DNA from 4 places in the Mesorhizobium sp. WSM4845 genome. Region 1 is predicted to be linked to each of the others. Evidence: predicted binding sites of a transcription regulator. Region 1 holds the regulator's gene; each other region holds the start of a gene.
The links. Region 1 encodes PhoB, which activates phosphate uptake and scavenging genes when phosphate is short. Its sites were predicted from a motif close to TGTCATNNANCTGTCAT; they were not measured.

Region 1 (7,554 bases):
ATCGTCGACATTCCCGGCGGCTTCACCGATCCCGCGACGATCCTGCCGGTGCAGATTTTCATGTGGGCGGATTTCCCGGAAGCGGGGTTCCAGCAGAAGACTTCGGCGGCGATTTTGATTTTGCTGGTGTTTTTGGTCATCATGAATGCCATCGCGGTGATACTGCGCAGGCGCTTCGAGCGGCGCTGGTAAGGAGTAGAGGATATGAACATCATGACGGAAGCCGGCGTCGAGCAGAAACTGAGCAGCGCAACCAACGCCCCTTCGATCAAGATGAAGGGCGAAAAGGTCTCTGTTCACTACGGCGAGAAGCGAGCTCTGTTCGACGTCGATCTCGATGTCCGCGAGCATCAGGTGACGGCGTTGATCGGGCCATCGGGCTGCGGCAAGTCGACGTTCCTGCGTTGCCTGAACCGAATGAACGACACCATCGATATCGCGCGGGTGAGCGGCAAGATCACGCTCGACGGCGAGGACGTCTACGATCCGAAAATCGATGTCGTCGAGCTGCGAGCTCGCGTCGGCATGGTATTCCAGAAGCCGAACCCGTTTCCGAAGTCGATCTACGAAAACGTCGCCTACGGTCCGCGCATCCACGGCCTGGCCAGGAGCAAGGCCGAGTTGGACGGCATCGTCGAATCGAGCCTGAAGAAGGCCGGCCTGTTTAACGAGGTCAAGGATCGCCTACTCGAGTCGGGAACCGGTCTGTCCGGCGGACAGCAGCAGCGTCTTTGCATTGCGCGCGCCATCGCCGTGTCGCCGGAAGTGATCCTGATGGACGAGCCCTGTTCGGCGCTCGATCCAATCGCCACCGCCCGCGTCGAGGAACTGATCGACGAACTGCGCCAGAATTATACGATCGTCATCGTCACCCATTCGATGCAGCAGGCGGCGCGCGTGTCGCAACGCACGGCGATGTTCCATCTCGGGTATCTGGTCGAGGAGGGCGCGACCGACAAGATGTTCACCAACCCCGACGACAAGCGCACCCAGGACTACATCACCGGCCGGTTCGGCTGAGCGGTCCGGCGAATTTCGAACACGAGGACAGCACCATGGGTGAACACACCGTCGCATCTTTCGACGAGGAACTGGAGCACATCGACCGGCTGATCCGCGACATGGACGAGCTCGCCGCCGCAATGGTCGCGGCCTCGATCCGCGCGTTGCTTGCGTCGGACAATGCGATGGCGCAGCGCGTCGTCTCGGACGACGCCATCATGGATGCGCGGCAGCGCGAACTCGACGACAGCGCCATCACGCTGATCGCCAAACGGCAGCCGATGGCGCAGGATCTGCGCGCCGTGGTTGGCGCAATCCGCATGGCCGGCGATCTCGAGCGCATCGGCGATCTGGCCAAGAACATAGCCAAGCGGGTCAGCGCAGTCGGGCAGAGCGCGACGCCGCGGAATCTGTCGCACGGTATCGATGCGATGGCGGATCTCGTTCTTGTGCAGCTGCGCGGCGTGGTTGAGCACTATGTGTCGCGCGATGCCGGCGCGTTGAAGGAACTGCGCGCCGACGACCAGAAGATCGACGTGAAATACACGGCGGTTTTTCGCGAGCTCCTGACCTACATGATGGAGGACCCACGCAACATCACCGCCTGCACGCACCTTCTGTTCTGCGCCAAGAATCTCGAGCGTATCGGCGATCATGTCACCAACATCGCCGAAAACGCCTATTTTGTCGTGACCGGGCAGCAATTGCCGGCGGATCGCCCGAAGCTCGACGAAACGACGATGTCGGCGCTGGCGACATGACAGGAGTAACCGGCCGATGATCGCGCCGCGCATCATGGTGGTGGAGGATGAAGAGCCGCTGGGCGTCCTCCTCCGTTACAATCTTGAATCCGAAGGCTATCAGGTCGAGGTGGTGACGCGCGGCGACGAGGCCGAAATCCGGCTGCAGGAAAACGTGCCCGATCTTTTGGTGCTCGACTGGATGGTGCCGGCGGTTTCCGGCATCGAGCTTTGCCGGCGCCTTCGGGTGCGCCCCGAAACCGAGCGGCTGCCGATCATCATGCTGACCGCGCGCGGCGAGGAGAGCGACCGGGTGCGCGGCCTTTCGACCGGAGCCGACGACTATCTGGTCAAGCCGTTCTCGACACCGGAATTCATGGCCAGAGTCAAGGCGCTGCTGCGCCGCGCCAAGCCCGAAGTGCTGTCCAGCGTGCTCAAGGTCGGCGACATCATGCTCGATCGTGAATCGCACAGGGTCTATCGCAAGAAGAGCGAGATCCGGCTCGGGCCGACCGAATTCCGGCTGCTCGAATTCATGATGCGCCACCCCGGCCGGGTCTTCTCGCGCAGCCAGTTGCTCGACAATGTCTGGGGCGAGACGATCTACATCGACGAGCGCACGGTGGACGTCCATGTCGGCCGGTTGCGCAAGGCGGTCAACAATGGTCGCATGCCCGATGTCATCCGCACCATCCGCGGCGCGGGCTATGCGATCAGGGAAGACTAGGTCGTGAACTCATAAATTCGGCATGACCGGCATGGGTGGAAAGCGGAACCGCGGCGACATACAGTAGTGGCCATGATGGTCCGCAAGCCGAGCCTCATCGAAATGGCAGTCCTAGCATCTCTTTGCGTTTTCCTCCTGTTGCTCGTCCTTGACTATCTCGAAGCTTCGAAGGCGGCCGCATGCTGGCCACCACCGGCTGCGCAGCGGTGCTATCCTTGGGGAATGACGGAGGGACCGAGGAGGGCGGCTCCTGGAACTATGCGAACAAGGAAATCTATCTGAGATCAGCATTGGTCCGGGTTGGTATCCCCGCAATGGCTATTTTGTCGCCCTTCGCTATGCGGGGTATTTGGACCGGACTGGTTGCCATCGCTATCATACTTGCCGCAGGATTCTACAGCGCGGAATGGATGACCGGGTTCTTGCTATAGCGACCTCCTAGCGAGATCAGATTCCGCCTCAATATGAAAGCCTCAGTCGGAAAGCGATCCATTGCGGACGCTTTCCGACTTGGAATACCTTCCCTTCGCAATCATCCTAATCACAAAGGCAACTTGCACCGGTGGAGTTCGGATGACGCGAGGTTTAATTCTTCTTGCATGGATTGTCGTCGGAGCGTGGACTAGTTCGGCATTAGCTCAAGATGCCACCGAGAAAACCTTTCCCCACGACATCACGCTTAGCGATGTAGCTCCCTTGAAGCTTGCAATCCGGAAGCACCTTGCCATCTCGACGGAACCAATAGTGTGGATCGCGATGGCTCGCATAGGAGAAAGTGGGGGTGTCTACCTTTGTGGGCTTACGAATGGTGGCAGCGTGTCGACCTCCATTCTCTTCTTTGCGCATAAGACAGATGGGGCTGTCGAAGTCGAAGAAATTGATAGTGACTCCAAAATCGATGGCAGGGCCAAAAAGCTTTGCGACACTCACGGCTTCCGCACCCCTATCCCCGGCTGAACCTCCGCAACCTTTAAGGACAGCTTCCCATTTCACCCATCTTGGTCATCCCCGCATTTATGAGTTCACGGCCTAGCTGATGGTTCAGGTGATGCCGGCCTGCGAACGGCTGATACCTGCGCTTCCGGTGCTGACGTACCCAAAAGTACGCTCCGCTCCGGTTCTCGGAACCCACCATTCTCGACTCGGCCTGACCTGAATCTCAACACACCCCAAGTCGCGACCCGGGAATCCTTCAAGCCACGTTCTTTCCGACCGAGCCGGCTCGTGCCTGGATGCTCGGCGCGAAAATCTCCTGGTCGACGAAGCTTAGCGCCCGCATGGCGCAGCCTTCGCGGATCAGCGGCAACTCGTTCGGCTCGGTGTCGAAGGAAATCGAACCCGAATGCTGGCCGCCGGCGGTCTGGGCGATAGCCTCGCGCAGCGCCGGCTCGATCAGGTCGAAGGCGGCAGCGCTGGCGCCGACCATGGCCACGGGCGCCGGATCGATCAGCGCGAACAGGCTGCCGAGCCCGAAGCCGAGCGCCTCGCCGGCCTTGCGGTAGGCTTCGCGCTCCGGTCCGTCCATCTCGCGCGCCCGGGCCGCCAGTGCCCGCATCTCGGCGTCGCTGACATCGGCGACCGGCTCGGCGTTTTCGCTCAATTGCCTTGCATTGCGCCAGATGGCGTAGTTGCCGGCATAAGCCTCGACGCAGCCGCGCCGCCCGCAGCGGCAAAGCGCGCCGCCCGGCCGATGGATCATGTGGCCGAATTCGCCGCCCGAGGAGTGGGTGCCGGTGAACAGCTCGCCCTTCAGCACCAGCCCCATACCGATGCCGTGCGAGAGCAGGATGGCGATGAAATCGTCGCGGTAGCGATCCGGGTGGCGCCAGCGCAGCGCCACGGCCATCATGTTGCAGTCGTTCTCCATGATGGCCGGGATGCCGAACTCGCGTTCCAGAATGTCGGCGAAGGCGATGTTCGTCTGCGGCGTGATCGGCGACCACAACATGGCGCGCGCGTGGGAATCGGTGATGCCCTGGATCGCCAGCGCGATGCGGGCGACGCTTTGGACATCGAGGTCGGGATCTTCGAGCCGGCGCCGGACGATGGCGACACATTCGCCGATCAGCTCGTCGCGCGACATGGTCAGCGTGTCCAGCCGGCGCTGTTCCTCGGCGACCACTTGTCCGGCATAATCGATGACGGCGACCGACAGGAAATTCAGCGACAACACGACGGCCAACACCGCAGCGGCTTGCGGATTGAGGCTGAGGCCGACCTGCGGCCGGCCGCGTTTCAGCGAAACCGTCTCGCTCGCCTTGCTCTCGGCCAGGATGCCTTCCTGGATCAGGTCGGCAGAGATCGCGGATATGGTCGAATGGCTGAGGCCGGTGGTCGCGGCGATCTCGGTCCGCGACGGCTGGCCTGCCCGGCGCACGGCCGAAATCACCATCGCCCGGTTGCGCCGGCGCAGATCGTCATGACGGATTCCCACCGACATTTTTTGTTTCCTCCTCATCGCCGCGGCCGCTCATGAATCGGAAGGCCGTCGGTAATGCCGACAAATACTGGCAGAAGCAGAAGGGGCTGTCATTATTTATTCCGAGCCTCGAAAAAAAGCCCGACAGGACCTCAAAATCCATCAGAATTGGTGTTGACAGCGGTTCGGCGTTGGACCAGTATTTTTTCGAGGCTCGAAAAAATAGAGCCTTTGTGCCGGCCTTCGGGCCAGTTGGTCGCGCCCTACGCGGCGCAGGGAGGAATATCATGAAGAGATTCGCAGCCGCCATTCTGGCGGGGGTCGCCATGTCGCTGACGCTCGCGTCGGCCGCGCAGGCCAAGGACAAGGTCATTGGCGTTTCGTGGTCGAACTTCCAGGAAGAGCGTTGGAAGACCGACGAAGCCGCCATGAAGGCGGCGATCGAGGCCGCCGGCGACAAATATATCTCCGCTGACGCACAGTCCAATCCCGGCAAGCAGCTGACCGACGTCGAAAGCCTGATCTCGCAGGGCGCCAACGCGCTGATCATCCTTGCGCAGGATGCCTCGGCCATCGGTCCGGCGGTGCAGAAGGCGCTGGACGAAGGCATTCCGGTCGTCGGCTATGACCGGCTGATCGAGAACAAGGACGTCTTCTATCTGACCTTCGACAACCAGGAAGTCGGCCGCATGCAGGCCCGCGAAGTGTTCAAGGTGGCGCCGGAAGGCAATTACGTCTTCATCAAGGGCTCGGGCGCCGACCCTAATGCCGATTTCCTGTTCGCCGGCTCCATGGAAGTGCTCAAGGATGCCATCGACAGCGGCAAGATCAAGAATGTCGGCGAGGCTTATACGGACGGCTGGCTTCCCGCCAACGCCCAGAAGAACATGGAACAGTTCCTGACCGCCAACGACAACAAGGTCGATGCGGTGGTTGCCGCCAATGACGGCACCGCCGGTGGCGTCGTCGCGGCGCTGACGGCGCAAGGCCTGGCCGGATCCGTCCCGGTTTCGGGCCAGGACGGCGACCATGCCGCGCTGAACCGTATCGCGCTCGGCACACAGACCGTATCGGTGTGGAAAGACGCGCGCGAGCTCGGCAAGAACGCCGCCGAGATCGCCTCGCAGCTGGCCGACGGCAAGCCGATGACAGACATTGCCGGCGTCAAGGATTTCACCACGCCGGGCGGCAATGTCGTCAAGTCGCTGTTCCTGACGCCGATTGCCATCACCAGGGACAATCTCAACGTCGTCATCGACGCCGGCTGGATCAAGCAGGAAGAGGTCTGCGCCGGCGTGGCGGCGGGCACCGTCCCGGTCTGCAACTGATCCGCCTTCGCCAAAAAACCTGAAAAGCCGCGGCTTCACGCCGCGGCGTTTTTTTCAAAAGAGTTGTTTTTCCGCGTCTCGCGGGTAATTTCTAAGCTGCTTCCGGCATCCGCGGCAGACGGCAACGGTGGGAGGACATCATGACCGACACGACTTCCAACACGCCGGTTGCTGATCGGGCGCGTGAATCCGAGCTCAGCCCCTTCGGCCGCTTCCTCAAGGCGACCGAGCTCGACATACGCATGCTCGGCATGGTCGGCGCGCTGCTGATCATCTGGGTTGGAATCCACATCCTGTCGGGCGGGCTGTTCCTCACGCCGCGCAATCTCTGGAACCTGTCGGTGCAGACTTCCTCGGTCGCGATCATGGCGACCGGCATGGTGCTGGTCATCGTGATGCGCAACATCGATCTTTCGGTCGGCTCCGTCGAAGGCGTCATCGGCATGGTGATGGGCGTTGCGCAGGCAGAATTCCTCATCCGCGTCATCGGATTCCAGCTTGGAAATCCCTGGATATGGGTCATCGCACTGGCTGCCGGCGTGGCGCTTGGCCTCATGATCGGCGCGCTTCAGGGCTTCATCATCGCCTATCTCGAGGTTCCGGCCTTCATCGTGACGCTGGGCGGCCTGCTGATCTGGCGCGGCATGGCGTGGCTGATGACGAGCGGGCGCACCGTCGCGCCGCTCGATGCCACGTTCCAGCTGATGGGTGGCGGGCCGCGTGGCTCGATTGGGGCGACCGCGAGCTGGATCGTCGGCATTCTCGCCTGTGTGGCCGTCGCCTTGATGCTGCTCAACGGCCGGTCGCAGCGCAAGCGCTTCAAGTTTCCGTTGCGCCCGGTCTGGGCGGAGAGCCTGCTTGGTGTTGTCGCCTGCGCCGCCATCCTCGGCGCCGTCTGGATCGCCAATTCCTATCCCTGGCCGATCGGCATCGTGCGCCAATACGCCCAGCGGAACGGCATCACCATCCCCGAAGGCGGGCTGTTCATCGCCCATGGCATCGCCATACCGGTGCTGATCGCGGTCGCAGTCGGCATCGTCATGACCTTCATTACCCGGCGCACCCGTTTCGGCCGCTACGTCTTTGCCATCGGCGGCAACCCGGAAGCGGCGGAACTCGCCGGCATCAACACGCGCTGGGTGACCATGAAAGTGTTCATGATCATGGGCGTTCTGGCCGCGATCAGCGCGGCAATTGCTTCGGCCCGCCTCAATGCGGCGACCAATGCGCTGGGCACGCTGGACGAACTCTTGGTCATCGCAGCAGCCGTCATCGGCGGCACGTCGCTGGCCGGCGGCTCCGGCACGGTGCTCGGCGCCATGCTGGGCGCGCTTCTGA
Region 2 (7,554 bases), on a different contig from region 1:
GGCCCGCGAGCGCAATCCGGACGAAGAATTTCACCCGTGGCGCGGACACCGTCCGAGCTGCGCCAGGAAAAGCTTGCCAGACCGGCAGGCCGGCCAAGGCAATTGAGAGAGGGTACGTCATGCTGATTTCCCAGATCCTCGACGAGGCGGAGACCATCCGCGTCGTCGCCCGCAACGGCGGCAAGACCAGAATCATCAACGGCGCCCGCAGCGTCTATTCGCTGGCAATGGAGGCCGCGCGCACCGGCATCGGGCTGGTCGCCCTCATCGAGCGCAAGGGTTTTGGTGAAGCGGTCGACCTCGATGCCGCCTACAAGAAGGGGCGGCTATTGTCGCCGATCAACCATCCCGACCCGGCGCATCTCCACCTCACCGGCACCGGGCTGACACATCTCGGCTCCGCCGCGACCCGCGATTCCATGCACAAGAAGCTCAGCAGCGACGGCGAGGAGCAGCTCACCGATTCCATGAAGATGTTCCGCATGGGGCTGGAGGGCGGCAAGCCGGCCAAGGGCCAGACCGGCGTGCAGCCGGAATGGTTCTACAAGGGCAACGGCACCATGGCAGTGGCGCCCGGTGCGGCACTTCTGTCGCCGGCCTTCGCCGAGGATGCCGGCGAGGAGCCGGAAGTCGCCGGCATCTATGTCATCGGCGACGACGGCGCCCCGTTTCGCGTCGGCTTCACGCTGTCAAACGAATTTTCCGATCACGTCACCGAGCGCGTGAACTATCTTTTCCTCGCGCATTCCAAGCTGCGCAACGCTTCGTTCGGACCGGAGATCCTGATCGGCGAGCTGCCGTCCGACGTCAGGGGTTCCTCGCGCATCCTCCGCGACGGCCAGCTGCTGTGGGAAAAACCGTTCCTGTCGGGCGAGGCGAACATGTCGCACACCATCGCCAATCTCGAACATCACCACTTCAAATATTCGGCCTTCCGCCAGCCGGGCGACGTGCATGTGCACATGTTCGGCACCGCGACACTGTCCTTCGCCGACGGCGTCAGGACCGAGGCCGGCGACGTCTTCGAGATCGAGGCCAAGGATTTCGGCCTGCCGCTGCGCAACCCGCTGGAAATCGAGCAGCCGGTGAAGGTGGCGGTGAAGGCGCTTTAGGCGCCAACCTTCTCCTTCTCCCCTTGTTGTGGGAGAAGGAAGAACGCGCAGCTTCAACGCCTCAATAAATGTCGAAGTCGAAATATTTGGCCTGGATCTTCTTGTAGGTGCCGTCTGCGACGATCGCGTCGATCGCGGCGTTGAGCTTTTCGCGCAGCGCATTGTCTTCCTGGCGCACGGCGATACCGGCTTCGGTCTCCGTGCCCTTGACGTCGCCGACCATCTTGCAGCAGTCGTCGCTCGACTTCTTCATCCAGTCCATCAGCACGAATTTGTCTGAAAGGACGGCATCGAGACGGCCGTTCATCAGGTCGGCGACCGCCTCCTCCTGGGTTGGATAGAGCTTCGCCTCGGCGCCGGCCTTGCCATAGACATCCTGGGCATAGTCGGCCTGGGTGGTCGAAGCCTGGGCGCCGACTGTCTTGCCGGCGAGTGCCGCCGGTTCGGTCGAGGCAATATCGCTGTCCTTCAAGGCCACCAGCGAAAGCGGCGTCGTATAGTATTTGTTGGTGAAGGAGACCTGCTTCTTGCGCTCCTCGGTAATGCTCATGGACGCGATGATGGCGTCGAATTTTTTGGCCTGGAGCGCCGGGATCATGCCGTCCCAGTCCTGCGTGACAAGTTCGCATTCGACCTTCATCTGAGCGCAAAGCGCATTGGTGATGTCGATGTCGAAACCGACGAGCTTGCCGTCCGCGGTGATGGTGTTGAACGGCGGATAGGCGCCTTCAGTGGCGATCTTCAACGTTTCCTGTGCTTGCGCCGACAGCGACCCGACTGACATCGCCAGCATGACGGCTGTTGCTGCCGATGCGATCCATCTTGAAATCTGCATTTTTTGTTCCCCTTGTTCCAACCGTATTGACGGCTAAGACAGCCAAGCACGACCCGTAAGGTCAGGCAAGCATGGTCTGATCATAGTGGGCGATCAGCGCGCGGCGCGAAAATGCTTGGACAGTTTCAGGCCCTGCGCCTGATAGTTCGAGCCGAGATCTGTGCCGTAGAGCGCCTGCGGCCGCTTCAGCATGTGCTCGTAGACCAGCCGTCCGACGATCTGGCCGTGATCGAGGATGAACGGCACTTCGTGGCTGCGCACTTCGAGCACGGCCCGACTGCCGGTGCCGCCCGAGGCCGAATGGCCGAAACCCGGATCGAAGAAACCGGCATAGTGGACGCGGAATTCGCCGACCAGCGGATCGAAGGGCGTCATCTCGGCGGCATAGAGCGGCGGCACATGCACCGCTTCCTGGCTGACGAGGATATAAAATTCGTCCGGATCGAGCACCAGTTCGCCGGCACCGCTCTTGTAGAGCGGGTCCCAGAAATCGACGACATCCTGCGCGGCGCGCTTGTCGACATCGACCAGGCCGGTGTGGTGCTTGCCGCGGTAGCCGACCAGCCCGTCCTTGTCGCCATCGAGGTCGATCGACAGTGCGATGCCGCCGCCGGAAATGTTCGGCGGCTCGGTGGCGACGAGCGTCTCGGCACGGTGCAATTCGTGCAGCTCGCTTTCCGACAAAAGCGCGTTGCCGGTGCGGAACCGGATCTGCGACAGCCGCGAGCCGGCGCGGACGACGATCGGAAAGGTGCGCGGGCTAACTTCGAGATAGAGCGGGCCGTTGTAGCCGGCAGCGATCTTGTCGAACTCGTGGCCGCGATCGGTCATCACGCGGGTGAAGATGTCGAGCCGCCCGGTCGAGCTTTTTGGGTTGGCCGAGGCGGAAATGTTTGCCGGAAGCGCCAGGCTCTCGAGCAGCGGCACGATATAGACGCAGCCCGTCTCCAGCACCGCACCATCGGTGAGATTGATTTCGTGCAGCTTCAGGCGGTCGAGTTTTTCAGCAACCCTGTGGTTGGGGCCGGGCAGGAAGGAGGCGCGCACCCGCCAGGCCTTGTCGCCAAGCCTGAGGTCCAGGCTGGCCGGCTGAACCTGGTCGGCGTCGAGCGCGCGCGGCGACTTCAGCGCGCCCGACTGGTACAGCGCGGAAATATCCTGATCCGGAAGAATGCCTGTCTGCCGCAAAGTCTGGCTCCGCTCGAAGGCCGGGCGTGGTCTCGTCTTGCCGCAGGTTCTTGCCGTGGAACCCGCTGGTACAAACCTCTTAATCATGCCGGCAATTGACGCAAGCGCTGCGCAGGTCTAAAGGATCGTTATCCCGTGGTGATTTGGCCGGTCGGCTTGCAGCCACGTTAAACAAGTCGCTAAAGGACCGTCGGGCCGAAAGGCCGTACGACCGGTTGCGACTTTCGCGGCCGGTTTTTTTGTGTTTGGACCATTTTTTTGTGTTTGGAACAAGGTGATGACGAGCAAAACGCGCAACTGGAAGCCTCAGACCGCCCTCGTGCATGCAGGAACGCTGCGTTCCGGCTTCGGCGAAACCTCCGAGGCGATGTATCTCACGCAAGGCTATGTCTACGACACGGCGCAAGCGGCGGAAGCCCGCTTCAAGGGCGAGGAACCGGGCTTCATCTATTCGCGCTATGCCAATCCGACGGTCGACATGTTCGAGAAGCGCATGTGTGCGCTGGAAGGTGCCGAAGATGCCCGCGCCACCGCATCCGGCATGGCGGCGGTGACGGCGGCGTTGCTGTGCAGTGCCCGGGCCGGCGACCACATCGTGGCGGCGCGCGCGCTGTTCGGCTCCTGTCGCTGGGTGGTCGAGACGCTGGCGCCGAAATACGGCATCGAGGCGACGCTGGTCGACGGCACCGACATCGCCAATTGGGAAAAGGCGGTCAGGCCCAACACCAAGTTGTTCTTCCTTGAAAGCCCGACCAATCCAACGCTGGAGGTCGTCGACATCGCAGCCGTAGCCTCGCTTGCCGATTCGATCGGCGCGCGGCTGATCGTCGACAACGTCTTTGCCACGCCCTTGCAGCAGAAGCCGTTGCAACTCGGCGCCCATATCGTCGTCTATTCGGCGACCAAGCACATCGACGGCCAGGGGCGCTGCCTCGGCGGCATCATCCTGTCGGACAAGAAGTGGATCGACGAGAATTTGCACGACTACTTCCGCCACACCGGTCCCAGCCTCTCGCCCTTCAATGCCTGGACGCTGCTGAAGGGCCTGGAGACGCTGCCGCTGCGCGTGCGCCAGCAGACGGAAAGTGCCGGCCGGATCGCGGACTTCCTCGCCGAGCGATCGGAAATTGTCCGTGTCATCTATCCCGGCCGCGCCGATCACCCGCAGGCGGCGATCGTCAAGAAGCAGATGTCGGGCGGCTCGACGCTGATCTGCCTCGACGTCAAGGGAGGCAAGCAGGCGGCCTTCGCCTTCCAGAACGCGCTCGATGTCGTACTGATCTCCAACAATCTCGGTGACGCCAAGAGCCTGATCACCCATCCGGCGACGACGACACACAAGAATCTGAGCGACGAGGCGCGGGCCGAACTTGGCATCGGGCCAGGCACGCTCAGGCTGTCCGTCGGACTGGAGGACACTGACGACCTGCTCGAAGACATCGAGCAGGCCTTGAAAGCCGCCAGGTAGGGATACGCGCCGAACTGCTGCGCTCTGATCTGCAAAGCAGGCGCCGTCAGGCGCCCGACGGCGTCTCTTCCAATTCCGCAACGGCGCTGGTTTGGATGGTCATCGTGTTGCCGCGCCAGTCGACGGCACCGCTGAGCCAGCCGCGCACCCAGATGGCGGGAAGCATCACGTCCCGCGCAACCATCGCCGGGATCATGCGCAGCGACAGGTGCCAGCCCTTGGCCGAGGCGAGAGCGCATTCCGGCAGATAGGCGACTATCAGCACGGCGATGGCGGTAGCCGGCAGGCTGAAACCGGCGCCTGCTGCCGCAACCAGCGCAAGCACCAGCGGCGGCGCCGCTCCGATCAGGATCTCGGGCGCGAAAAACAGTGGGAAGGTGACGCGACGCAGGCGTGCCCAGCGGGCCTGGCGCGACCAGATTTCGCCAAATGTGCGCAAGCCGAGCGGCTGTTCGAAGGGCGCGGCAACGAGATTGACGCGCAGTCCGAGCCCGTTGACCAGCTTGGTCGCGGCGGCATCCTCGGCAATCTCGGCGGCAAGCGCACGGATGCCGCCATTGGCGTCGAGCAATGGCTTGTTCCACAGCATGCTCTTGCCCTGGGCGAAACCGAGGCCGAGCGCCTCGCCGGTATATTGCCAGCGCGCCTGCAGCGTGTTGAGGAAAGCGCATTCGACCTCCGCCCAGAACCCGTCCGGCCGCGAGCCGATCGGCGTCGAGCAGACGAGGCCGGTGTCCTGCCGCCATGCCGTCATCAGATGCTGGACATAGTCCCTCGGCATCAAGACGTTGGAATCGGCAAGGATGACCCAGTGGTGGCGCGTGGCCTCCCAGGCCTTCACGCAATTGTTGAGTTTCGGATTGCCGCTGATGCGGTCGTCGCCGACCAGCAGCCGGGCCGGCACGGCCGGAAAGCGGGCGATCGCATCGGTGATCGGCCCGACCACCGGGTCATCGGCATGGGCGACGCAGAAGATGAGCTCATAGTGCGGCCAGTCGAGAGAGAAGGCGCGCTCGAGCGTCTCCTCGGTAAACGGCTCGACGCCGCGCGACGGCACGACGATCGACACCGGCGGCGCCTTGGCGGCTGGCGGCGTGATCCTGCCAGGCCGCTTCAGCTTCAACGAAGCCAGCAGGATGCTGGCGAGATTGACAACAAGCAGAGCTATGGAAAGCAAGGCGGCTGTGACTGTCAATTCCATCAATATCTGGTCGCTCCAGAAAAAACCGGCCGCATGAAAGCCGTTTTCAACAGTTCGACAGAATGCTGAGTCGCCCGGCCCTGCACACCATCCCCGGCCCTGCACACCATCATTGTCACGTGTCACTTAAATGACATTGTTGTTCGGCACCTGCGCTTAACAAATTCGGGCAACGATGGCAGACACCGGGGGACGCACCCCGTTGACCGAACTGCGGAGAGGGTCGAATGTTCCGTCTGCATAGTGTGGAGTGATTTATGTACAGCGCCGTCACGCGCGACATCGAAGTGCAGGTCAGGCCGTTCTATCTGGAAGATCGCTCCGACCCGTCGGAGAACCGCTATGTCTGGGGCTACCAGGTGACCATCGACAACCAGTCGGATGAATTCGTGCAGCTTCTGTCGCGCTACTGGCAGATCACCGACGGCACCGGCCGGGTCGAGGAGGTGCGCGGCGCCGGCGTTGTCGGCGACCAGCCTGAACTCAATCCCGGCGATAGTTATCAGTATACGTCTGGCTGCCCACTCTCGACGCCATCCGGCATCATGGTCGGCCACTACACGATGCGCAATAAGCGGGGTGAGACGTTCGACGTCGCCATCCCCGCCTTTTCGCTCGACCTGCCGGGCACGCGGCGGACGGTGAACTGAGAGAGATAGATGGCCGGAAGGTCGTGCTGCCCCTCATCCGCCTGCCGGCACCTTCTCCCCGTATAGTGAACGGGTAAAAGGGAACCCATCTATCAACTGGACAACCTGTCGCAACGCTGGCGCCCCCTCTCCCCGTTCTTCACGGGGAGAGGGTAAGGGTGAGGGGCAGCGCCAACGCTTCGTCGGTGATTTCAATTCTATTGAGCCGCAGCAAATTCCGCCGGGTCGAAGTCATATTGCTTTGAGCAGAATTCGCAGGCGACGTGAATGCCGCCATCCTCGGTGCTGTCCCTGATCTCGTCGGCGGAGAAGCCTCCGAGAATGCCGCGGATCTTCTCCCTGGAGCATGAGCACTGGTCGGCTACCGGCACGCCGCCGAAGACGCGCACGCCGTGCTCGTGGAACAGCCGGTAAAGCAACCGCTCGGCGCCGATCGTCGGGTCGATCAGTTCCGTCGGCTCGATGGTGCCAAGCAACGCCAGCAGTTCCTGCCAGGAATTGTCGGCCGGATCATGGATCTCCTCGCGCGGATCGCCGTCGCCACCCGGAAGGTCGGGCACGCGCATGCGTTCGGGCGATTGCGGCAGGAACTGTGCCAGGATGCCACCGGCGCGCCATTGCTCGCGGGCACCGCCGATGCCGGGCGTCAACAGCTTGGCCACCGAAAGCCTGAGATCGGTCGGGATCTGCTCCGACTGCCGGAAATAGGTGCGCGCGGCCTCCTCCAGCGTCTCGCCGTCGAGCTGGACGATGCCCTGATAGCGCTGCGTGTGGGCGCCCTGGTCGATGGTCAGCGCCAGGACACCGCTGCCAAGCAGCGTCCGCTGCGAGGTCTCGCCGGCAGACGTCAGTGCCTCCAGCCGGTCGGCGTCGAAGCGGGCATAGGCGCGCAGCGCATGCGGCGTGGAAAAATCCGCCACCAGCATGTCGACCGGCCCGTCGGTGCGGGTCTGCAGGATGAACTTGCCTTCGAATTTGAGCGAAGTGCCGAGCAGCACCGTCAGCACGCAAGCTTCCGCCAGCAAGCGGGCGACCGGCTCGGGATAGTCATGCCGGCCGAGGATCGCGTCGAGCATCGGCCCGAGCTGGACGGTACGGCC
Region 3 (7,554 bases), on a different contig from region 1:
AAGCCGCAACGCCAAGCAGGGCAAGCGCCGAAACCGACGCAAGAATGAGTTTCTTCATGACATCTCTCCTCTGATCACGCCCCCGCTACCGGTGACGATCGAGGACAGAATGCACCAAACGCCCCATGGGTTTCATAACGTTGCATTTCCGTATGTAACATCATCTGCTTTTGCGTTGCCGGCGAAGTCATGGCGAATTAACACCAGACCATGGCGAATTAGCACATTTGAATCAATAAAATGCCCGGGAGAGCTGCCGTGACCGCCAAATGGGATTTCTGGATCGACCGCGGCGGCACCTTCACCGATGTCATCGGCCGGGACCCGCAAGGCGGGCTGCACCCGCGCAAGCTGCTATCCGAAAATCCCGAAGCCTATGCCGACGCCGCCATCCAGGGCATTCGCGATCTGCTCGGGCTAAAATCCGGCGCGCCGATCCCATCCGGCCTGATCGGCGACATCAAGATGGGCACCACCGTTGCCACCAACGCGCTTCTGGAGCGCAAGGGCGACCGTGTGCTGCTGCTCATCACCAGGGGATTTCGCGACGCGCTGAGGATCGCCTATCAGGCCCGGCCCGATATCTTCGCCAAGCAGATCATCCTTCCCGAACAGCTCAACGAGCGCGTCATCGAGGTCGACGAGCGCGTGCGCGCCGACGGCCGCGTCGAAAGGCTGCTCGACATCGCCGCCATGCGCCCGGCCATCGAACAAGCCAGGGCCGACGGCATCGACGCGGTGGCGATCGTGTTCATGCATGCCTGGAAATATCCCGACCACGAAAAGGCGGTTGCAAAAGTCTGCAGGAAACTGGGGTTTTCGCAGATATCGGTCAGTCATGAGGTCTCGCCGCTCATCAAGCTGGTCGGCCGCGGCGACACCACCGTGGTCGACGCTTATTTGTCGCCGATTCTGGCAAGGTATGTGCAGAGGGTGGCGGAAGAGCTGGGCGTCCTCTCCCCCCTCGAGGGGGAGATGGCTGCGCAGCAGCCAGAGGGGGTCATCTCAGAAGGCACCGCCAGAGCGTCGAACCCAGTCGAGCCGACCCCACCCGGCGGCTTCGCCGCCACCCTCCCCTCGAGGGGAAGGGAATCCCCTCGCCTGATGTTCATGATGTCGTCCGGCGGCCTTACCGCCGCCGATATGTTCCAGGGTAAGGACGCGTTGCTGTCCGGTCCGGCCGGCGGCGTCGTCGGCATGGTCGAGACAGCAAAGCTCGCCGGTTTCGACAAGGTCATCGGCTTCGACATGGGCGGCACCTCAACCGACGTCGCCCATTATGACGGCGACTACGAGCGCGCCTTCGACACCGAGGTTGCCGGCGTGCGCATCCGCGCGCCGATGATGCGCATTCACACCGTCGCCGCCGGCGGCGGCTCCATCCTGCACTACGAGGCCGGCCGTTTTCGCGCCGGGCCAGATTCGGCCGGCGCCAATCCCGGTCCGGCCGCCTACCGGCGCGGCGGACCGCTGGCCGTCACCGACGCCAATGTCATGCTGGGCAAGCTGCAGCCCGACTTCTTCCCGGCCATTTTTGGACCCGGCCAGGACGAGCCGCTCGACATGCAAACCGTGCGCGAGAAATTCGCCGCACTCGCCGCCGAAATCGGCGACGGCCGCACGCCGGAGGCGGTCGCCGAAGGGTTCGTCACCATCGCCGTCGAAAACATGGCCAACGCCATCAAGAAGATTTCCGTGCAGCGCGGCTACGACGTCACCGAGTATCTCCTGAACTGTTTTGGCGGCGCCGGCGGCCAGCACGCCTGCCTCGTTGCCGACGCACTCGGCATGGAGGCGGTGCTGATCCATCCCTTCTCCGGGCTGCTGTCGGCCTATGGCATTGGGTTGTCCTCAATTTTTTCGTCGCGCCAGCAGGCGCTGCTGAAACCGCTGACGGAAGTGTCCAGGCCGGCAATCGATGAACTCATCGCGACGCTGCGCAAAGCCGTCATCGACGAGCTTGCCGCGCAAGGCATTGCCGAGGACGCCGTCGCCTCGAAACCGGTGCTGCAGATCCGCTACGACGGCACCGACACCGCGCTGCCGGTGAATTTTGGGCACGGTTCGATCGCACGGGCCAAGGCGGATTTCGAAGCCGCCCACAAGGCGCAGTTCGGCTTCGTCTATGACGACAAGCCGATGATCGTGGAATCGGTCGGCGTCGAAGGCATCGACAGCGGCGACGCCGGCCGCGAGGAAAGTGATTCAATCCTTGAGGACATCGCCGCAAGCCCTTCGGAAAATCGGCAAATCTTCATCGACGGCACTTGGCAAGACGCCGGCATTTTCCGCCGCGAGGCGCTCAAACCGGGGCACAAGCTTGGCGGCCCTGCCCTGGTCATCGAACCGAACCAGACCATCGTCGTCGAGCCGGGCTGGCAGGCCGAAATCACCGCCAGGAACCACGTGCTCCTGCGTCGCATCGAGAAAAAGCGCCGGCTGGCGGCGCTCGGCACCGAGGCCGATCCGGTCATGCTGGAGGTGTTCAACAACCTGTTCATGTCGATCGCCGAACAGATGGGCGTGACGCTGCAAAACACCGCCTATTCGGTCAACATCAAGGAACGGCTGGATTTCTCCTGTGCCGTCTTTGACCGCAATGGCGCGCTGGTGGCCAATGCGCCGCACATGCCGGTGCATCTCGGCTCCATGGACCGTTCGGTGGAAACCATCATTCGGCTGAACTCCGGCGACATCCACCCCGGCGACGTCTTTGCACTGAATGCGCCTTATAATGGCGGCACGCATCTGCCAGACATCACCGTGGTGACGCCGGTCTTTGAGGATGGGCGCCCCATCTCCCCCCATGTGGGGGAGATGTCGGCGAAGCCGACAGAGGGGGGCGCTGTCCCGCCAACGCCTCCAATTGGCGAGCCGGCATACCGCGAAGCTGAGCGCTCGACGTTGCCCCCCTCTGCCCTGCCGGGCATCTCCCCCACAAGGGGGGAGATCGGCCAATCGCCAAAGATCCTCTTCTACGTCGCCTCGCGCGGCCATCATGCCGATATCGGCGGCACCGCACCCGGCTCGATGACGCCGCTCGCCACCACCGTCGACGAGGAAGGCGTGCTGTTCGACAATTTCCGCATCGTCGATCGCGGCCGGTTCCGCGAGAAGGAGCTGGAGACGCTGCTCGCCGACCACCCCTACCCGGCGCGCAATCCGCATCAGAACATCGCCGACCTCAAGGCGCAGATTGCCGCCAATGAAAAGGGCGTTGCCGAGTTGCGCGAGATGGTCGCGCATTTCGGCCTTGGCGTGGTCGAGGCCTATATGGGCCATGTCCAGGACAATGCCGCCGAAAGCGTGCGCCGCGTGCTGGAGCGGCTGCCCGACAGCTCCGTATACGAGTATCCGACCGACACCGGCCAAATCATCAAGGTGAAGATATCGGTCGACCGGCAAAAGCGCGAGGCAACCGTCGACTTCACCGGCACATCGCCGGTCATGAAGAACAACTTCAACGCCCCCGAGCCGGTCGCCCGTGCAGCCGTGCTCTATGCCTTCCGCGTCATGGTCGAGGACATGATCCCGATGAATGCCGGGTGCCTGAGACCGATCAACATCATCATTCCCGAGGGTTGCATGCTGAAGCCGACCTACCCGGCCGCGGTCGTCGCCGGCAATGTCGAGACCTCGCAGCATGTCACCAATGCGCTGTTCGGCGCCATGGGCGCGATGGCCAATGCGCAAGGCACGATGAACAACCTCACCTTCGGCAACAAGCAGTACCAGTATTACGAGACGATCTGCTCCGGCTCGCCGGCAGGCCGGATGAACAACGGCCGCAGCTTTGCCGGCATCTCCGGCGTCCACACCCACATGACCAATTCGCGCCTAACCGACCCGGAAGTGCTGGAGTTGCGCTTCCCCGTCCTGCTCGAGGATTTCCACATCCGCGAAGGTTCCGGCGGCAAAGGCAAATGGAGTGCCGGCGACGGCACCGAGCGCACCATCCGTTTCCTCGAAAAGATGGAATGCGCGATCCTGTCTTCACATCGCAACCGCCCGCCGCAAGGCCTGGACGGCGGCGGCGATGGCGAGGTCGGCTCGACCAAGGTCCGCCGCAAGGATGGCCGCATCGAAGTCCTGAAGGCTTGCGACCAGACGCTGCTCGAGGCCGGTGAAGCCGTCATCGTGACGACGCCGACGCCGGGCGGATTTGGCCGCCTCTAAGGAGGCATCCAGAATTCGCTCTGGCGAGTCAGGTGGGGTGGTTTTCGAGAACCGAAGCGGAGCGGACATTTGGGTCCGTGAGCATCGGAAGCGCAGAAAACCGCGTCAGATGACCGCCGGAGTAGAATTATCGATGCCTCCGACTGTCACCGGCCTGTCATCCACCTGCGCTACCCGCTTGCGCCAGAGCAAACGGGGAATCGCCTTGTCATGACGGATGTTTCCGCAGAACTGGTTTTTCGCCGCGGCAAGCAAGTTGGCAAGGCCGTCTACCAGAACCGCCCGCTGTCGAAGGCAGGCCTCTCCGAGCGGCTCTTCGCCTTGCTGTTTTCCGGCCTCGTCTATCCGCAGATCTGGGAAGACCCCGACGTCGACATGGAGGCGATGCAGCTTGGCCAGGGCCACCGCGTCGTCACCATCGCCTCGGGCGGCTGTAACATCCTTGCCTATCTCACCCGGTCACCCGAAAGGGTCGACGCCGTCGATCTCAACGCCGCCCATATCGCGCTGAACCGCATGAAGCTCGAAGCGGTGCGCCATCTGCCGTCGCAGGGCGACCTGTTCCGTTTCTTCGGCGCTGCCGAGACCCGTCACAATTCGCAAGCCTACGACCGTTTCATCGCGCCGCATCTCGACCCGGTCAGCCGCCATTACTGGGAACATCGCAACTGGCGCCGGCGTCGCCGCATCGCCGTCTTCGACCGCAATTTCTACCAGACCGGACTGCTCGGCCTGTTCATCGCCATGGGCCACCGCACCGCCAAATTCTTCGGCGTCGATCCGGCCGGCATCATGGAAGCCAAAAGCCTGGCCGACCAGCGCCGCTTCTTCGACGACGAGCTGGCGCCGGTCTTCGAAAAACCGCTGCTGAAATGGGCAACATCGCGAAAAGCCTCGCTGTTCGGCCTCGGCATTCCGCCGGCGCAGTACGATTCGCTGATCACCTCGGGCGACGGCACCATGGCCAGCGTGCTGAAGGCCCGGCTGGAAAAGCTCGCCTGCGATTTTCCGCTGGAGAACAACTATTTCGCCTGGCAGGCTTTTGCCCGCCGCTACCCCAATCCCGGCGAGGCGGCGCTGCCTGCCTACCTCGAAAAACGCAACTACCAGGCAATCCGCAACAATGTCGACCGCGTCGCCATCCACCATGCCAATCTGATCGAATTCCTTGCCGGCAAGGATGCCGGTTCGGTCGACCGCTTCGTCCTGCTCGACGCGCAAGACTGGATGAACGACGACCAGCTCAATGCGCTGTGGGCCGAGATCACCCGTACCGCGTCGACCGATGCTCGCGTCATCTTCCGCACCGCGGCCGAACCCAGCCTGTTGCCCGGCCGGGTCTCGAATTCGCTGCTCGACCAGTGGAGCTATGCGGACGAGGCGTCGCGCGAATTCTCGGCCCGCGACCGTTCGGCCATCTATGGCGGCTTCCACCTTTATGTGAAGCAAGCCGCATGAGCGCGACCGACCTGCCGGCCAGGCACGGCGAACCGCCGGCCGGGCACGGCGAACTGATGGACGGCGTCTACCGCTGGCAGCGCCACGTCTACGACCTGACCCGCAAATACTACCTGCTCGGCCGCGACCGGCTGATCGCGGGGCTGAATGTGCCCGCCGGCGGCACCGTGCTCGAGCTTGGCTGCGGCACCGGCCGCAACATCGTCCTCGCCGCCCGGCTTTATCCCGACGCCCGCTTCTTCGGTCTCGATATTTCAGCCGAGATGCTGGAAACGGCCACCGCTGCCATTGCCCGCGAAGGTCTCTCCGGCCGCGCCAAGCTGGCGCGCGGCGACGCCACTGATTTCGACGCGAAGGCGCTATTTTCCGTCGAAAGCTTTGACCGCATTTTTGTCTCGTATTCGCTGTCGATGATCCCCGGCTGGGAGAAGACGATTTGCGCGGCACTTGCAGCCCTGTCACCCGGCGGTTCGCTGCACGTCGTCGATTTCGGCCAGCAGGAAGCCCTGCCCCGCTGGTTCCGCACGCTGCTGCGCGGCTGGCTGAGAAAATTCCACGTCGAGCCGCGCGAGGCCCTGCGGGACGTCCTGGAATCGGAATCTGCAAGAGTCGGCGCAACCCTTCGGTTTAGAACGCTTTATCGCGGTTACGCCTGGCTGGCTGTGACCAGGATCGCCATCTAGTTCCGCAGCCCAGAGGATTTGCTCTTTGACTGAGCCCTGTGGAGGGTCGCTGCCGACCGGCCTGCAACCGCCAATCTCCAACGTCTGCGATTAGCCATAAGCCCCCGCGCCTTCGTCATCCTAGGTCAAGCAAGGAGCGAAGCGACACGGCGCAGAACCTGGGTCCATTCCGTGACATCAGCCGAAGAATGCAGCGGCTCAGAACGAAAACAGCAGTGATCCGTCGCGCCCCCCTCTGTCCTGCCGGACATCTCCCCCACTTGGGGGGAGATCAGATGTCGCGTCCGGCTTCGCCAATCTTCAACGTTGAAAGAAGGGTGAGGCGCGCGAGCTGCCAATCTCCCTCCTTGTGGGGGAGATGTCCGGCAGGACAGAGGGGGGCGCCTCGCTCCGCGATCGAAGGTTCTGCACCGCAGCAGCGCTCCAAGGTCACGGAATCCCAAGATCGGTCGCGTCGCTTCGCTCCTCGCCCGATGAGCGGGCGCGTGTTGATCGTGCAAGGCCTTTGGTGACAGCTGCGTAGACCCTGCGGCGAGCGATCGCCGCATTCCTCTAATGCAGCGCCTTCACCAGTGCTGCCAGCATGATCTGCGGCCGGTAGCCGAGCTTGGCCGGCGTCAGGCCGAGCCGCACCACCACAAGCTGCGCCGAGGGGATGATGGCGACCGTCTGCCCGTCATGGCCTTCCATCCAATAGCTATCCCCAGGCAAGCCCGCAGCGATACCGGCGCCGGGACTCTCCTCGTCGCCCGGACCCTCGATCCACACCTGGCCCCTGCCGTAGACTTTCGAGGCGGGTGCGGCTTCCCGCATCCAGGCGACGAAGCCCGCAGGCAGGACCTCCTGGCCGTTCCAGACACCATCCTGCAGCAGGAACTGGCCGAAGCGCGCCCAGTCGCGGGCGGTGGCGTAGAGATAGGACGAGCCGACGAAGGTGCCGTGCTCGTCGGTCTCCAGCACCGCGCTCTGCATGCCGAGCGGGTCGAACAGCGCAATCCTTGGCCACGCCAGCGCCTTGTCCTTGTCGCCGACCGCATCCTGCCAAAGCCGCGACAGCATCGCTGCCGTGCCGCTTGAATAGGAAAATACCTTGCCCACCTCGCCGGTCAGCGGCTTGGATCCGGCAAAGCCCGCCATATCAGGCTCGAGGTAGAGCATCCGCGTCACGTCGGTGACGTCGCCATAATCCTCGTTGAACTCCAGCCCGCTCGACATCGCCATCATGTTGGCGAGGCTG
Region 4 (7,554 bases), on a different contig from region 1:
GTCACCGCCTCGATCATCGGCCCGCACGATGTGCTGAAGGTCATCGACCAGGGCGCCGACGACACCACCAATGCGGTTTCAATCCGCGCCTTCTTCAAGAAGGTCGCCAATGTCGCCGTCACCACCGAGACGGCAAAGGCGACCATCATCCAGACCCGCCACCGCATCCCCGAACATCCGCTGACCACGGGCCAGGTGCTGGTTTACCAGGTGCCGATCCCCGAGCCGCTGCGCTTCCTCGAGCCGCGCGAGACGGAAACGCGCAAAATGCATGCGCTGGAGGAATACGGCCTCATGCATGTAAAACTCTACGAAGACATCGCCAGGCACGGCCGCATCGCCACCACCTACGCCTATCCGGTCAAGGTCGAGGGTCGCTATGTGATGGACCCGTCGCCGACGCCGAAGTTCGATAACCCGAAAATGCACCGTTCGCCGGCTCTGCAACTGTTTGGTGCCGGCCGCGAAAAGCGCATCTATGCGCTGCCGCCTTTTACCGACGTCGTCAGCCTCGACTTCGAGGACCATCCGTTCGAGGTGCAGACCTTCGACCAGCCCTGCGCACTGTGCGCGGCCGAAAACATCTATCTCGACGAGGTCATCCTCGACGACCATGGCGGCCACATGTTCGTCTGCTCCGATACCGACCATTGCGAGAAGCGGCGCGAGCAAGGGCATCGCGGCCACCTTGCGCCCGAGACCCCTCCTGCCCTGGAAAAAAGGGAGCCGGCGCAATGACGGACGAACCGCTGCTGCGCGTTTCCGCGCTGTCCAAGTTCTACGGCTCGCGCATTGGTTGCGAGAACGTCAGCTTCGATCTGTGGCCGGGCGAGGTGCTGGCAGTGGTCGGCGAATCCGGATCCGGCAAGACGACGCTGCTCAACTGCCTGTCGACCAGATTGCTGCCGAGTTCAGGCACCGCCAGCTACCGCATGCGCGACGGCCAGTTCCGCGAGCTTTACCGCATGAGCGAGGCCGAGCGCCGCTTCCTGATGCGCACCGACTGGGGTTTTGTCCATCAGAACCCCGCCGACGGGCTGCGCATGACGGTGTCGGCCGGCGCCAATGTCGGCGAGCGGCTGATGGCGGTCGGCGACCGTCACTATGGCAAAATCCGCGCTACCGCCGTCGACTGGCTGTCGCGCGTCGAGATCGACGAGGACCGTATCGACGACGAACCGCGCGCCTTTTCCGGCGGCATGCGCCAGCGCCTGCAGATCGCCCGCAACCTCGTCACCGGGCCGCGGCTGGTGTTCATGGACGAGCCGACCGGCGGCCTCGACGTCTCGGTGCAGGCGCGCCTGCTCGACCTGTTGCGCGGCCTGGTCACCGATCTCGGCCTGGCGGCGATCGTCGTCACCCATGACCTTGCGGTGGCGCGTCTGCTGTCGCAACGCATGATGGTGATGAAGGACGGCCGCGTCGTCGAAAGCGGCCTCACCGATCGCGTGCTTGACGATCCCCGTGCGCCCTACACCCAGCTTCTCGTTTCTTCCATTCTGCAGGTGTGATCATGGCAACCCCGCTCGTCGTCTCCGATGTCGCCAAGAGCTTCACCATGCATCTGCGTGACGGCATCAAACTGCCGGTCGTCGCCGGCGTGTCGTTCTCGATCAGGAGCGGCGAATGTGCCGTGCTCGGCGGCCCCTCCGGCGTCGGCAAGAGCTCGATCCTGAAGATGCTCTACGGCAACTATGCCGTCGACGCAGGCCAGATCATTGTCCAGCACGAGGACGGGCTCATCGATCTGGCGACGGCCAGCCCACGCACCGTGCTTGCCGTGCGCCGCCTCACGATCGGCTATGTCAGCCAGTTCCTGCGCACAGTGCCGCGCGTCTCGGCGCTGGATGTCGTCGCCGAACCGCTGGTCGAGCGCGGCGAGGACCGTGAGGTCGCGCGCAGCAAGGCGTGCGCCTTGCTGGCGCAGCTCAACCTGCCGGAAAAGCTCTGGGCACTGCCGCCGGCGACCTTTTCCGGCGGCGAGCAGCAGCGCGTCAACATCGCGCGCGGCTTCATCACCGAGCACCCGATCCTGCTGCTCGACGAGCCGACCGCTTCGCTCGACGCCAGCAACCGCGACGTGGTGATTGCACTGATCGCGGCCAAGAAGGCGGCCGGCGTCGCCCTGCTTGGCATCTTCCACGACCACGACGTGCGCGAGGCAGTGGCCGACCGCGTCATCGACGTGACCGCTTTTGCCGCCGGGAAAATCGCCGCATGACCCGAAAACTGTCGGAAACGCCGCTTGTCCACGAGACAGCGGAAGTCGACAACTCGACGCTCGGCCGCTGGACCGAAATCGCCGAACGCTGCCGGCTTTCGGAAAGTACGCTCGGTGACTATTCCTACATGATGCAGGACTGCAGCGCCTGGTGCGCGACGATCGGCAAATTCGCCAACATCGCCGCCAGTGTGCGCATCAACGCCACCAACCATCCGACCTGGCGGCCGACGCTACACCATTTCACCTATCGCGCCTCTGACTATTGGGACGACGCCGAGCACGAGAGCGAATTCTTTGCCCAGCGCCGCGCCAAACGGGTCACCATCGGCCACGACACCTGGCTTGGCCACGGCTCGACCATCCTGCCCGGCGTCAGCGTCGGCGATGGTGCGACGGTCGGCGCCGGCGCCGTGGTGTCGAAGGACGTCGCGCCCTACACCATCGTCGGCGGCGTGCCGGCCAAACCGATCCGCGAACGCTTCGACCGCCGCACGGCGGAACGCTATCGGGCACTTGCCTGGTGGGATTGGGACCACGCCCGCCTGCGCGCCGCGCTCGTCGATTTTCGCCAGCTATCGGCGGAGGCGTTTTTGGAGAAGCATGGCGGTTAGTGAATGGTGAATGGTCAATAGTGAATGGCGGCAGGGAAGCCGTTCTTGTCACCATTCACCATTCACCATTCACTTGATCGAACTGCGGCCGCCGGCTCGCCCCTTCCAAGCTGTGGACGGTAACAAAACTGACATCAATCCGACACCGCGGTTTCACGCGGCTGCGCTAGCGAAGGTTAACAGACCTTCGAAACGCGACTGGACTGGAACTGCCCATGTCAGCAACCTCAGCCACGCTCGAGATCCGCGGCGTCACCCGCCGGTTTGGCAGGAACACCGCCGTCAGCAATGTCGATATCTCGATCCCTCAAGGCCAGATGGTCGGCATCATCGGCCGCTCGGGCGCCGGCAAGTCGACGCTTTTACGCATGATCAACCGGCTCATCGATCCCAGCCAGGGCTCGATTTTCTTTGACGGCGCCGAAGTCTCGAGCCTGCGCGGCTCGCTGCTCAGGCGCTGGCAGCGCGATTGCGCCATGATTTTTCAGCAATTCAACCTGGTGCCGCGCCTTGACGTGCTGACCAATGTGCTGCTCGGCCGGCTCAATCACCGCTCGACCCTTGTTAATCTGCTCGGTGTCTTCTCCCGCGAGGAACGGGCCGAGGCGATCGCGGCGCTCGAACGTCTCGACATCGCCCGCACGGCGCTGCAGCCGGCCGGCACCTTGTCCGGCGGCCAGCAGCAGCGTGTTGCGATTGCCCGTGCCATGATGCAGCAGCCGAAAGTCATCCTCGCCGACGAGCCGATCGCCTCGCTCGACCCGCTCAACGCCAAGGTGGTGATGGATTCGCTGCAGGACATCAATCTGCGCGAGGGCCTCACCGTGGTCACCAATCTGCACACGCTGGATACCGCGCGCACCTATTGCAACCGCATCATCGGCATGGCCGCCGGCAAGGTGGTGTTCGACGGCCCGCCCGAAGAGCTCAATCGGGAGGCCGTGCGCATGGTCTATGGCGCCGACAGCAATGGCGGCGAAATCTCCGAGGCGATCACTTCGACCAGCGTCACCATCAAGCAAAAGATCGTCGCATCCGCCGGACCGCTCGAGCCCGCATTTCCCGGCTACTAGGTCCACGATCCGGCAAATGGATACCGGTATACGAGTATACGAAAGCAGACGACGAAAGAGCGCCTGGACCGCCAGTCCGCATCAAGGCCGGGCATAACAAAGCGCCGTCAAAATTCGAACGCTGCCGGCGCGATGCCGGAACCAACAGGAGAGACGCGAAATGTTTAGAAAAATACTTTTCGGTGCCGTTTCCATCCTCGCCATGGCGATGGGCGCAGTCCAGGCACAGGACCTGAAAGAATTCCGCGTCGGCATTCTGGGCGGCGAGAACGAAGCCGACCGCCTGCGCAACTACCAGTGCTTCGCCGACCACATCAAGCAAGTCCTCGGCGTCGAAAAAGTTTCGCTGTTCCCGGCCGCCGACTACGACGGCGTCATCCAGGGCCTGCTCGGCGGCACGCTCGACTTTGCCGAACTCGGCGCTTCTGCCTACGCCAAGGTCTATCTCGAAAACAAGGACGCGGTTCAACCGATCCTGACGACGATCCAGACCGACGGCTCGACCGGCTACCGTGCGGTCATGGTCGCCCGTGCTGATTCCGGCATCAAGACGCTCGCTGACATGAAGGGCAAGAAACTCGGTTTCGCCGATCCCGATTCGACTTCTGGTTACCTGATCCCGGTCACGTCACTGCCCAAGGACATCGGCATGGATGTGAAGAGCTACTTCGCGTCGACCGGTTTCGGCGGCGGCCATGAACAGCTTGTCCTTGAAGTCCTGAAGGGCACGTTCGATGCCGGCACCACCTGGGCCTCCGGCGTCGGCGACTTCAACGACGGCTACAGCTCGGGCAATCTGCGCAAGATGGTCGACAAGGGCGTCCTCAAGATGGATGACCTCATCGAACTGTGGCAGTCGCCCCTGATCCCGAACGGCCCGCTGGTATTGCGTACGTCGATCGACGCCGGCACCAGGCAGAAGATCACCGATTTCCTGACCAAGCTTCCGGAAACCGATCCGGCCTGTTTCTCGGCAATTCAAGGCGGCGATTACAAGGGCTATTCGCCGGTTACCCCGGAATTCTACCAGCCGATCATCGACGCCCGTAAGGCGAAGATCGGCTCGTAGAAACAAACTGCCACAACGCCGCCGGGGCCATGTGCCGCCGGCGGCGTTGCCGCATCAGGGGCCGGGAAAAACATCGATGAGTGCGACCGAAATTTACCGCGCGCCCACGCTTTCACCGGAGGGAGCCACCGTCGAGCGGCACTGGCGCGATCTTGCCGCCCGCCGGCGCCTTTACACGATCGGCGGCCTGGTTGTCCTGTTTCTTGCACTCTCCGGCTCGCTCTGGTTCGCCAACGAAACCAACGCCGGAAAGTTCTTCGACCGCCTTCCCTACGTCGCCGACTTTTTCGCCGAGTTGAAGCCGCGCGACTGGTTCGACCCGGCGCGTGCGCTGTTCGACCTGCCGTCCCCCTATGACGACGGCAGCCTCAAGTTCGACTACCCGGAAGGCCGGGTCTACCTGACCCAGGGCATCTACATTCCGGAGTATTTCCACCGGATGGCCGAGACGCTGAACATCGCCCTGTTTTCGACGCTGGTGGGCGCCACATTCGGTTTCCTGCTCTGCTTCTTCGCTGCAGGCAATATCACGGCCAGCCGCTGGCTCCGTTTCTTCACGCGCCGCTTCCTTGAAATCGTCCGCGCCTTTCCGGAAATTGTCATTGCCGGCTTTTTTCTGGCGATTTTCTCGCTAGGGCCGATTCCTGCGATCATTGCGGTCAGCATCCATACCGTCGGCGCGCTCGGAAAAATGTTCTTCGAAGTCGTCGAAAATGCCGACATGAAACCTGAGGAAGGCTTGCGCGCCGTTGGCGCCAACTGGGTCGAGCGGGTGTGGTTCGGCATAGTGCCCCAGGTCCTGCCCAACTTCATCAGCTATTTCCTGCTCCGCTTCGAGATCAATGTGCGCGCTTCGACCATACTTGGCGCCGTCGGCGCCGGCGGCATCGGCGAATCCCTGCGTCTTTCGATCGGCCGAGGCCATGAGGCCAAGACCATCGCCATCGTCTTCCTGCTGTTCTGCACGATCGTCGCCGTCGACCAGCTTTCGGCATGGCTGAGACATCGTCTTGTCGGCCGGCAGGCGTTCGCATACGGGCGCGGAGAGTAGTGCAATGAATGCTGACGCCATCAACGACATCGCCGCTCGCCATCCGGAGGCGTTCCGGCGCTCGTTGTGGAAGCGCTACGCCACTCCGATCGGCATGCTTCTTTGCATTCTCTACACCTTCTATTGTTCGTGGTTCTTCTCGGTCGCCGCCGTTCTCGAAAAGGCGAACTGGAACCTTGCCGGCGCGTATCTCGCCGACTGGGTGTCCTACGAAATCCGGCCCGACATCGAGTTCAAGGACAATCATCTGACGATCGACTACTCCCGCTTCTCCAAACTGGGATCCAATCCAGATCCCGACTGGGTGGCCAAGCAGATGGCCGTCATCGAGCGGCAGGTCGAGGCAGTGCCGGCACCGGCGATCGCGACCAACAAGTCGTCGCAGGATTCGTTCATGGCGCCTGGCGCGCCAACTGCCGAGAACCCGGCCGCCCCGTCGGGCCAATCCGCTCCTGCGGTGCCTGAAACGGTGCGCGAAAACGCCGTCGTGGCGGCGATCGTCACCCTTGCCGATGGCCAGATCGCCGTCACGCCAAACGTGGTCACCGTGACGCGCGGCGCCGAAACCGTCGTCTTTGACATCGCCAAGGGCAGTTCTGTGACACCGCGCAAACCGCTGCCTGACTGGATCGAGCAACGCAGGCCAGGCTCGACAGCCTATGTCTCGTTCGGATTTCTCGGCCGCGCTGAGGTGCAGAACGACGAGGTGGTCGCCTGGCGGCGTTTCTTCGGCTGGGCCAATTTCGTGTTCGACACGAACTCGCCATTCTGGGGAAAGCCGTTCAGCGAGGTCGCTTCACTGATCGTCTCCGGGGCTCGCATCGACCCGTTGCGATCAAACGCGGCGCTCGCCTGGGACAACATTTTGAACAATGCCGAGTGGCAGCACGGCGACGTCTGGCTGAAACTCTTGCAGACCGTCGTCATGGCTTTTGTCGGCACCGTGCTGGCCTCGATCGTCGCCTTTCCGCTCGCCTTCCTGGCTGCGCGCAACGTCACGCCGAGCCGCATAGCCAACCAGGTGACAAAGCGCTTCTTCGATTTCCTGCGCTCGGTCGACATGCTGATCTGGGCGCTGTTCTTTACGCGCGGCTTTGGTCCTGGGCCGCTGGCCGGCATGTCGGCTATCTTCTTCACCGACACCGGAACCTTGGGCAAACTTTATTCCGAGGCGCTGGAAAACATCGACGACAAGCAGCGCGAGGGCATCCGCTCGGTTGGCGCCACCCCGGCAATGGTGCAGCGCTACGGCGTGCTGCCCCAGGTTCTGCCGGTATTCCTCAGCCAATCCCTTTATTTCTGGGAATCCAACACCCGGTCAGCGACGATCATAGGCGCTGTCGGCGCCGGCGGCATCGGCCTGAAATTGTGGGAGGCCATGCGCACCAACACCAACTGGGCCAATGTTTTCTACATGGTTCTGCTGATCCTGCTTGTCGTTTTTATCTTCGACAGCATCTCCAGCTATCTCCGCCGCAAGCTGATGGGGACCGTCGCAAACAGCAATGATGAGCGGCGCGTTTCCG

Region 2: a site for PhoB is predicted at 5,924-5,940, ahead of AC0L2C_RS15265 (ceramide glucosyltransferase). Genes of this name have one in related genera too.
Region 3: a site for PhoB is predicted at 4,321-4,337, ahead of AC0L2C_RS12345 (BtaA family protein). Genes of this name have one in related genera too.
Region 4: a site for PhoB is predicted at 2,965-2,981, ahead of phnC (phosphonate ABC transporter ATP-binding protein). Genes of this name have one in related genera too.

The regions. Positions count from the first base shown of each region.
Region 1 is NZ_JBVVQA010000014.1:77,628-85,181, reverse strand. Features, by position in the region: gene pstA (phosphate ABC transporter permease PstA) at 1-192, shown strand, start outside; gene pstB (phosphate ABC transporter ATP-binding protein PstB) at 205-1,020, shown strand; gene phoU (phosphate signaling complex protein PhoU) at 1,056-1,763, shown strand; gene phoB (phosphate regulon transcriptional regulator PhoB) at 1,780-2,469, shown strand; gene AC0L2C_RS17455 (hypothetical protein) at 2,649-2,900, shown strand; gene AC0L2C_RS17450 (hypothetical protein) at 3,043-3,426, shown strand; gene AC0L2C_RS17445 (ROK family protein) at 3,662-4,909, opposite strand; gene xylF (D-xylose ABC transporter substrate-binding protein) at 5,176-6,216, shown strand; gene AC0L2C_RS17435 (sugar ABC transporter permease) at 6,357-7,554, shown strand, end outside.
Region 2 is NZ_JBVVQA010000011.1:135,391-142,944, forward strand. Features, by position in the region: gene araD1 (AraD1 family protein) at 120-1,112, shown strand; gene AC0L2C_RS15250 (ABC transporter substrate-binding protein) at 1,174-1,947, opposite strand; gene AC0L2C_RS15255 (2'-deoxycytidine 5'-triphosphate deaminase) at 2,041-3,135, opposite strand; SAM riboswitch at 3,261-3,338, shown strand; gene AC0L2C_RS15260 (O-succinylhomoserine sulfhydrylase) at 3,413-4,603, shown strand; gene AC0L2C_RS15265 (ceramide glucosyltransferase) at 4,650-5,804, opposite strand; gene apaG (Co2+/Mg2+ efflux protein ApaG) at 6,062-6,454, shown strand; gene AC0L2C_RS15275 (Hsp33 family molecular chaperone) at 6,652-7,554, opposite strand, start outside.
Region 3 is NZ_JBVVQA010000008.1:184,575-192,128, reverse strand. Features, by position in the region: gene AC0L2C_RS12355 (hypothetical protein) at 1-58, opposite strand, end outside; gene AC0L2C_RS12350 (hydantoinase B/oxoprolinase family protein) at 259-4,176, shown strand; gene AC0L2C_RS12345 (BtaA family protein) at 4,387-5,634, shown strand; gene AC0L2C_RS12340 (class I SAM-dependent methyltransferase) at 5,631-6,317, shown strand; gene AC0L2C_RS12335 (serine hydrolase domain-containing protein) at 6,870-7,554, opposite strand, start outside.
Region 4 is NZ_JBVVQA010000009.1:45,850-53,403, reverse strand. Features, by position in the region: gene AC0L2C_RS12775 (alpha-D-ribose 1-methylphosphonate 5-phosphate C-P-lyase PhnJ) at 1-738, shown strand, start outside; gene phnK (phosphonate C-P lyase system protein PhnK) at 735-1,511, shown strand; gene phnL (phosphonate C-P lyase system protein PhnL) at 1,514-2,221, shown strand; gene AC0L2C_RS12760 (DapH/DapD/GlmU-related protein) at 2,218-2,835, shown strand; gene phnC (phosphonate ABC transporter ATP-binding protein) at 3,051-3,908, shown strand; gene phnD (phosphonate ABC transporter substrate-binding protein) at 4,069-4,977, shown strand; gene phnE (phosphonate ABC transporter, permease protein PhnE) at 5,054-6,028, shown strand; gene phnE (phosphonate ABC transporter, permease protein PhnE) at 6,033-7,554, shown strand, end outside.